2 regions of the Enterococcus sp. R12 genome follow, and region 2 is predicted to be linked to the other one. Evidence: riboswitches for the same ligand, from Rfam matches in the RefSeq annotation. Region 2 holds a riboswitch; the other holds the start of a gene.

The links. Region 2 has a riboswitch for FMN ahead of ribD (bifunctional diaminohydroxyphosphoribosylaminopyrimidine deaminase/5-amino-6-(5-phosphoribosylamino)uracil reductase RibD). Riboswitches for the same ligand answer to the same signal wherever they lie in the genome.
Region 1: linked by a shared signal. The riboswitch ahead of ACTW1R_RS11270 (ECF transporter S component) and the one ahead of ribD (bifunctional diaminohydroxyphosphoribosylaminopyrimidine deaminase/5-amino-6-(5-phosphoribosylamino)uracil reductase RibD) in region 2 are both predicted to bind FMN.

What each region holds. Positions count from the first base shown of each region.
Region 1 is NZ_CM176874.1:2,441,258-2,445,470, reverse strand. Features, by position in the region: gene scpB (SMC-Scp complex subunit ScpB) at 1-534, shown strand, start outside; gene ACTW1R_RS11275 (pseudouridine synthase) at 537-1,253, shown strand; FMN riboswitch at 1,333-1,457, shown strand; gene ACTW1R_RS11270 (ECF transporter S component) at 1,608-2,201, shown strand; gene ACTW1R_RS11265 (ferredoxin) at 2,261-2,476, opposite strand; gene ACTW1R_RS11260 (helix-turn-helix domain-containing protein) at 2,503-3,498, shown strand; gene ACTW1R_RS11255 (RecQ family ATP-dependent DNA helicase) at 3,492-4,213, shown strand, end outside.
Region 2 is NZ_CM176874.1:3,338,034-3,342,246, reverse strand. Features, by position in the region: gene ACTW1R_RS15590 (HAD-IC family P-type ATPase) at 1-1,911, shown strand, start outside; FMN riboswitch at 2,106-2,244, shown strand; gene ribD (bifunctional diaminohydroxyphosphoribosylaminopyrimidine deaminase/5-amino-6-(5-phosphoribosylamino)uracil reductase RibD) at 2,356-3,432, shown strand; gene ACTW1R_RS15580 (riboflavin synthase) at 3,417-4,004, shown strand; gene ribB (3,4-dihydroxy-2-butanone-4-phosphate synthase) at 3,982-4,213, shown strand, end outside.

The DNA of each region.
Region 1 (4,213 bases), 900 kb from region 2:
GGGATCGGTCTTGAAGAATTGAGTTACTTAGTCAAAAGCAATACTGCCAGTGTCTATCAGCATTTGCAGGAACTAAATCAGCAATATGAAGAAAATGAACATACTGCGTTGCATATTCTTGAAGTGGGCAATCATTTCATTTTGACCACCAAGAAACAATTTGCCCCTTTATTGAAGAAATATGCTGAATCACCGATGGGCAGCTCGTTGTCTCAGGCCGCTTTAGAAACGTTGTCGATCATTGCTTACAAGCAGCCGATCACTCGGATGGAAGTAGAAGAGATCCGCGGCGTCCAATCTAGCGGATCGGTTCAAAAATTGGTGGCAAAACGACTGATTGAAGAAAAAGGCCGCGTTGACGGACCAGGACGAGCGATCCTATATGGTACGACGGAATACTTTATGGATTATTTTGGCTTAAAAAGTTTGGCTGAATTACCCGATATCCAATCCATGGAAGATGAACTTGAAGAAGATGCACCGTTTGATCTTTTTTACGACCGCTACAAACAAGCAGAAACAGAAGGAGAATGAAGATGGAACGTTTGCAAAAAGTGATTGCCCATGCTGGCATCACCTCAAGAAGAAAAGCTGAAGGATTGATAACTGAAGGCCGAGTGCGTGTCAACGGGCAAGTGATCAAAGAATTAGGGGTCCAAGTTAGCTCAAAAGATGTTGTTGAAGTCGATGGTGTACCAATCGAACAAGAACAACACGTCTATTATCTATTCTACAAACCTCGTGGTGTGATCTCAGCTGTAACGGATGATAAAAAGCGCAAAGTCGTTTTGGATTATTTTGCTGAAGTTCCTGAACGGGTGTATCCCGTCGGGCGCTTGGACTATGATACCTCTGGTTTGTTATTGCTGACAAATGATGGGGAATTGTCACAGACACTGATGCATCCGAAACACGAAGTCGACAAAGTGTACGTTGCCAAAGTCAAAGGGATTGCGGATAAAAAGCAGCTGCTCCCATTGACAAAAGGGATTCGGATCGAAGGCCGTAAGACGGCACCTGCTCGCTTTGAGATCTTGTCGACAGATCAAACAGCGCAATCTAGTATTGTGCAATTGACGATCCACGAAGGACGCAACCATCAAGTCAAAAATATGTTAAAAGCAGTTGGTTTGCCTGTGCAAAAATTAAAACGGGAAAATTATGGTCCGTTAGATTTGAAAGGTCTTCGTCCAGGGGAATACCGAGAGCTGACGAAGAAGGAAGTCAGCCAGCTGAAAAACAGTGCAAAATAATTGAAAAGTATCTGAAAACGTAACTATTGTTAATTTTTAGATTTTGTGTATAATAGAACATGTAATAAATAGAATAAAGGTTCGTCTTCAGGGGCAGGGTGCAATTCCCGACCGGTGGTTATAGTCCACGACCTATTTCTTCGGAAATAGCTGAATCGGTGAAATTCCGATACCGACAGTACAGTCTGGATAAAGAAGATAGAGCGTATTTGATTTGCTTATGGCTATTTCGAATACCCTCTTTTTTCCCTGTGGAAAAAAGAGGGTATTTTTTGTCTGGCGCCGACAAGAAAGCCGAGGAAATTTAATAGGTTCGTTTGAAGAGGAATCCTGAACTTAGGAGGATTTATACTGATGAACAACAAAACAAGAAAAATGGTGACGATCGCCATGTGTGCTGCTATGGGAACAATTTTGCAATTTATCGCTTTTCCGATTTTCCCAGCATTCAGCTTTTTAAAGATCGATTTTAGTGATATTCCCGTGATGATCATGATGTTTTTATTTGGTCCTTGGAGCGGGGTATTGACTGCTTTCATTCGTTCGGTGCTGCATTTGTTCTTATCTGGTTTTTCACCTGCTGATATGGTGGGGGATACGGCAAGCTTTTTAGCATCATGTGCCTTTACTTTGCCAATGTACTACTTTTTCCGCAAAGGTATTCACACCAAAAACAAAATGGTTGGTGTCATCAGCGGTATCTTGTCGGTAACGATTTTTATGAGTGTGGCGAACCTATTTGTGATCACACCGCTTTACCTGCGCTTTTTCGGGGTCACAGCCGATCAATTTTTAGGAATGTCTTTGCCGCAATATGTGGCGATCGGGATCTTACCTTTCAATTTGGTCAAAGGCGCAATCGTCAGTGCCGTCTTTTTAGCACTTCACGCCAAACTGCTGCCATGGTTGGCTCGTAAGCAGCCCCATCATTCTGCTATAGGAAAATAAAAAAATGAGCCGACTTGCTGTTGCAGACGAAAGGTCTGTCAATGGCAAGTCGGCTTTTTTTATTTTTCCATGATAATCGCACGGGTAGGGCATTTGCGATAAGCAGTTTTGACTTTTTCTTGTTGGTCTTCTATGATAAACTGTTGCCGAGCATTTGGTTCTTGGGCAAATAAAACGATCCCGTCTTCATCATAATCGAAGATCTCGGGGGCATAGATCGCACATAGGCCACAAGCAATGCAGCGCTCAGGAATAATTTTACAGCGTTGTGACATTTTTTAGTCCTTTCTGGAGGGGAAATATGGATTCTTTTATTTTAGCGCTGTTTTCTGATACTGACAAGCTGCGCCCATCAACACTTTATCAAATTCTCATTGGTAAGCGTACTAGCTCTGTCTTGAGTTATGCCTTTTTTTATGATCGCTTAGGTCTCTTTCAATCGTTGCCCCAGTTGAATGAGAAAGCGTATCAACAAACGCTCGCTGACTTGATCCAACGAGGGGCTCTAAGTCGAGATTCAGATGGTCTGCTGCTCAAAACAACCGCTATAAACAGCCAGCAGCCAGGTGAACGATTGTTGCGTTATGCGAATTACTTTCGTTATGGACGAACGACGGAGGAGGCTTGGCGTTTTGTTCGACTGCTGGTTCAAGCAGCTGCGTATCAAGGCGTGACCAATCAGTATATTCCCGTTGAAAACACGCCACTCTATACAGAACCTGTCCGTCAGCTGATCCGTCACAATCCTGACATCAAAAAGTGCCTGTATCAAGAGCTATCAGCAATTTTTGACCAGCTTCCCGCAGAAGTGGCAGATTTTTTAGCGGGCACCTTATCGGGTCCAGATATTCTAGGGCAGGCGTTTTTTCAGCTTTTACCAGAAAATGTTCAAAGTAAGCCTTGGGACACTCTTTATGTAGGAGCTTCGATCCATCAATTTTTAACCTTGATCGAAAAAACGCCCCAGACGATCCTGTTTCGAGGATTGTCGCCTTTTCTAAAGAGAAATTTAAACCAAAGCATGGTGGAAAGCCGAGCATTGTTTTTGCGAGGCGATTCTGTCGAGCAGATTATGGAAAAAAGAAGGATCAAACGAGGAACTGTTAATGATCATTTGATTGAGTGGGCATTGCTTGATCCAACGTTTCCTTTTCAGCGCTTTGATACAGCGTTGCTGAAAAAGCTGCCAGAAGCTTCTTGGAAAAATAGCTATCAAGAATTACAGGCGCTTCTTACGACTGATTTTTTGACGATTCGTTTGTTACAGATTGCTCAGAAGCGGGGGATTCGATGTTAGAAGATGCACTGAATCAGTATTTTGGTTTCAAAACATTCCGCCAAGGACAAAAAGAAGTCATCGAAAGTGTTTTAGCACAGCAAGATACGTTAGCGATTCTGCCTACTGGGAATGGCAAAAGTCTGTGCTATCAGCTGCCAGGGTACCTAGTAGACGGGATCGTGATCATTATCTCGCCGTTAGTCTCTTTGATGGAAGATCAAGTCTACGGCTTACAAAAGCAAGGGGAAAAACACGCGATTGCGTTTAATAGTCAATTGGACCTTGCTGATCGCCAGTATGTGATGCAGCATTTGCAGAAGTACAAGTTTTTGTTTTTAAGTCCAGAAATGATCGTACAAGAAGCTGTTTTGCATCAATTGGAACAGGTTAAGATCGCCATGCTCGTGGTGGATGAAGCCCATTGTGTTTCGCAATGGGGCATTGATTTTCGACCAGAGTACTTGCAGCTTGGTGAAGTAAAGAAACGCTTGAAGGCACCCGTTACGTTAGCCTTGACGGCTACTGCAACAGCACAAGTGGAAGCAGATATACGGCAAGTATTATTAGCAAAGAACGCCAATGTCTACCGTTATTCGATGAACCGCAGCAATATCGGCTTGTTCGTAGAGCAAACGACAGACAAAGATGCGGCATTAGCAGACTATCTCAGCCGCTTAGGCGGGGCTGGGATCATCTACTGTTCCACAAGAAGCAAAGTCGAAGAAGTCTATAA
Region 2 (4,213 bases):
ATCACCTATGTGATCATGGGCGTGGCGGTCTTGCTATTTGTCGTCAGTTTGTTCCAGCAAACCTATGCGATCTCTGTCTTATCCTTAGCCGTTGTCACCATGATCGTCGGCTCGATCCCAGAAGGATTGCCAGCAACGACCTCGGTGGTTTTGGCGATGGGTGTCAGCGACATGGCAAAAAACAAGCACACCATCATCAAAACGCTGCCAGCGGTTGAAACGCTAGGCTCAGTGGATGTGATCGCGACGGATAAAACAGGTACCCTGACCAAAAACGAAATGACGGTCAAAGACATCGTATTGGCTGAGCAGGAATATGAAGTGACGGGTGACGGCTATGCGCCGGTGGGAGAAATTCGTCCAAAGCAGGAGGACGTCCACGCGCAAGACACCTTGCAGTTGTTTTTGGAAGCTGGTTACGAAGCCAACGATACGGTATTAGTCCCAGAAGGAAATCACTGGACGATCAATGGGGAACCAACAGACGGCTCCTTTTTGACGCTGTATCATAAGCAATTTGCCTATCCGCAAGCACCCGCTTACCAAGAACTGGATATGCTGCCCTTTGATTCAGACAACCGCTACATGGCGAAACTAGTGGCAAACCCTGCGGGGGAACGCTTGCTATTTGTTAAAGGCTCCCCAGATAAATTGTTTGAAATGGTGCAAAAACAAGCGGCGCCTTTTGATGAAGCCTATTGGACAGGCCATGTCCGCCGCTTGTCGGCAGAAGGCAAACGAGTGGTAGCGGTGGGCTATCAGAAAGTTTCGATCGATCACATTGATGAAACGATTTTTGAGCAAGGGCTGCAATTACTAGGGATCGCTGGGATCATCGATCCGCCGCGAGAAGAAGTGATTGCCTCCCTGAAGGAAATGAACCAAGCCGGTGTTCAAGTGAAAATGATCACTGGCGATCACCCTCTGACCGCCAAAGCGATTGGGGAAAAGCTTGGCTTAGCGGATGAGATTCACGTCGTGACTGGTGCCGAGTTGGATCAGATGAGCGAAGCTGAATTTCAAGATGCTGCCTTGACGAATCAAGTCTTTGCACGAACCACGCCGAAAAATAAATTGGACATTATCAGAGCGCTGCAAACCAAAGGCAAAGTCACGGCGATGACAGGGGACGGTGTCAACGATGCCCCTGCGTTGAAGCGGGCGGATATCGGTGTAGCGATGGGGATCAGCGGCACGGATGTAGCCAAAGATTCTGCTGATATGATCTTGACCGATGACAATTTCGGTACCATGTCCTTAGCGATTCGCGAAGGACGCAGGATCTATGACAACATCAAAAAGAGCATTCTGTTTCTGTTGCCGACATCTTTTGCCGAAGGGCTGATCATTGCCTTTACGATCATGATGCAAAAAGAATTGCCGTTGCAGGCGACGCAACTGCTGTGGATCAACATGGTTTCTGCTATTACGATCCAGTTTGCGTTTATTTTTGAACCAGCAGAGTCTGGGATCATGAGCCGCAAACCGCGAAAGACAGGTAATAAATTGTTGAATCGTCACGATATTTGGCAGATGGCGTATGTATCGATCTTGATGGCAGTCATCAGTTTGATCGCCCATGACTGGCTCTTGCTACAAGGCGTCAGCGAAGCCGTTGCTAGTACCATGATGGTCAATATCGTGGTCTTAAGTAAGATTTTTTATTTGTTCAACATCCGTACCAGTGCACCAGCGTTTTCTAAAGCTTCCTTCACCAATCCAAAAGCGTTCGTGATCATTGGTGTGATGCTGGTTCTGCAACTGTTATTGACCTATGTTCCATTTATGCAAAGCGCCTTTCATACGGAGGACATGTCCTTGATCGGCTGGGTCATCTCAGCAGCTTCCGGGATGGTCGTCTTACTCGTGACGGAGTTCGATAAATGGCTTCGCTCGAGAAAAAATATTTAACCTAGGTTTTCTTGTATTTTTTTTCAGGCAAAATCGCCTTGCTGCAGCTTAGGAAAATGGCGGAACGACAAGGGATTTCTGCTGTCGCTGCTTTGGGGTTGCCAAAAGAAAAAGCCAAGAGGAATTCCTATTGGCTTGTAATCAGGCCTATTGACAAACAAAAATGGTCGGGCTAAAATGCACATGAATTGAATAGTATTCTTCGGGGCAGGGTGTAATTCCCGACCGACGGTGACAAGCGCAACGCTTGAAGTCCGTGACCCGCATAGCTATGCGGTGGAGCCAGTGTGAATCTGGCACCGACAGTGAAAGTCTGGATGGGAGAAGAAAAACCACAAAATTTCAAGGGGCGCAGTGCGTCTAAAATTGATTTTTTGCCGGTCTTGTTTGTCTATGCCTCGTGAGATTCTCACGAGGCATTTTTTATTGAAAGGAGGAAGGAAGATGCATAACGAATACATGCGTTTGGCGATCGCAGAAGCCAAAAAAGGGCGTTACCAAACCTTTACCAATCCGCTAGTGGGCGCCGTGATCGTCAAAGAGCAACGGGTCATTGCTAAAGGGGCTCACTTAGTCTATGGGCAGCCCCATGCGGAACGAAACGCCATCGAACAATGCCATTCCTCCGAAGACCTAATCAATTCGACTTTATACGTGACGTTAGAACCTTGCAACCATCAAGGAAAACAGCCGCCTTGCACCCAGCTGATCATCGACAGCGGCATCAAAAAGGTAGTCATCGGCCAGTTAGACCCTAACCCGATCGTGGCTGGACAAGGCAAGCGCTTTTTAGAAGAACAGGGCATCGACGTGTTGGTGGGCATCGAAGAAACAGCGGTGCGCCGTTTGAATCCACACTATAATTTTTACCATCAGCATCAGCGACCTTACGTGGCGTTGAAGCAAGCGATCACTTTAGATGGCCGGATCGCTCATGATGCGTTAACCCGTAGTGCGATCACTGGTTCAGCGGTTTGGCAAAACGTCCATCAAGAACGTGGGGACTATCAAGGAATCTTAGTGGGCAGTCAGACGGTGTTGACGGATGATCCCACGTTATTGACCACGGTTGAAACCAGCTTTCCGCCGATTCGCATCGTGTTAGACCGTCGGGGGCGAACGCTGTCGCAACCCCATTTGGCACTGTTTGCCGATGATTCGGCACCTGTGTGGATTTTTACGCAGCAGACAACTGTCAGTGATTTGCCAGCTCATGTGTCAGTGATCCAGCTGGAAGAGTTGACAATTGTTTCATTGCTGAGGGAGCTTGCCGCACGACAGGTCCAATCGCTATACGTAGAAGGAGGCGCTGCGATCCATGATGCCTTTTTAGCCAGCGGACTGTGGCAAGAAAGCATTACCTATGTGGCGCCAAAGTTTCTTGGGGGCAATAGTCTCGCAAGTTTTACCAGTGAGCGTACCCCGAAACAGCTGCAGCAGCTAACAGAGGTGACGGTGACTGCAGTTGGGGAAGATGTTTGCATCCGAGGAAGGAGACCAGAGGAATGTTCACAGGATTGATTCAGGAAAAAGGCCGCATCAAAGAGATCCGCAAGCAAAGCCGCACGATCCAGCTAACTTGCAGTGCGTCCGAAGGATTACTGGCGGATTACCAGATCGGAGACAGTATGGCGATCAACGGGACGTGTTTGACGGCGATCGCCAAACAAGCGACGACGTTTACGGTGGATATCATGCCAGAAACCTTTCAACGAACGACCTTTAAACAACTCTCGGTGGGTGCCGAAGTCAATTTGGAGCGAGCGATGGCAGCGACGCAGCGTTTTGAAGGCCACTTTGTCGCAGGCCACATTGATGTAACGACCCGTTTGATCCAGAAAAAGCAGTTGGAAAATGCCTTGATCTTGACGTTTGCTTATCCTGTCAGTGTGCAAGGGGAAATCATTCCGCAAGGGTCGATTGCGATCAATGGCGTCAGTTTGACGGTTACCCAGACGACGGCACAGGCATTTTCCGTTAGCTTGATCCCCCATTCCAAAGACCAGACGACGCTGGGGCAGTTGAAACAAGGGGAGTGGGTCAATATCGAGACGGATATGATCGGGAAATATGTCAAATACCAACGAAAATGAAAGAAGGCAGACGATGCATAAAGTAGAACAAGCAGTGGAATGGTTAAAAAAAGGCGGCTTAGTGATTGTCGCCGATGATGAAAATCGAGAATCAGAAGGAGATTTGATTGGGATCGCTGAATACGCAACGCCAGAAGCCGTCAATTTTATGGCGACTTATGGCCGCGGCTTGATCTGTGCACCCATCTCACAAGCGATCGCTGAAAAGC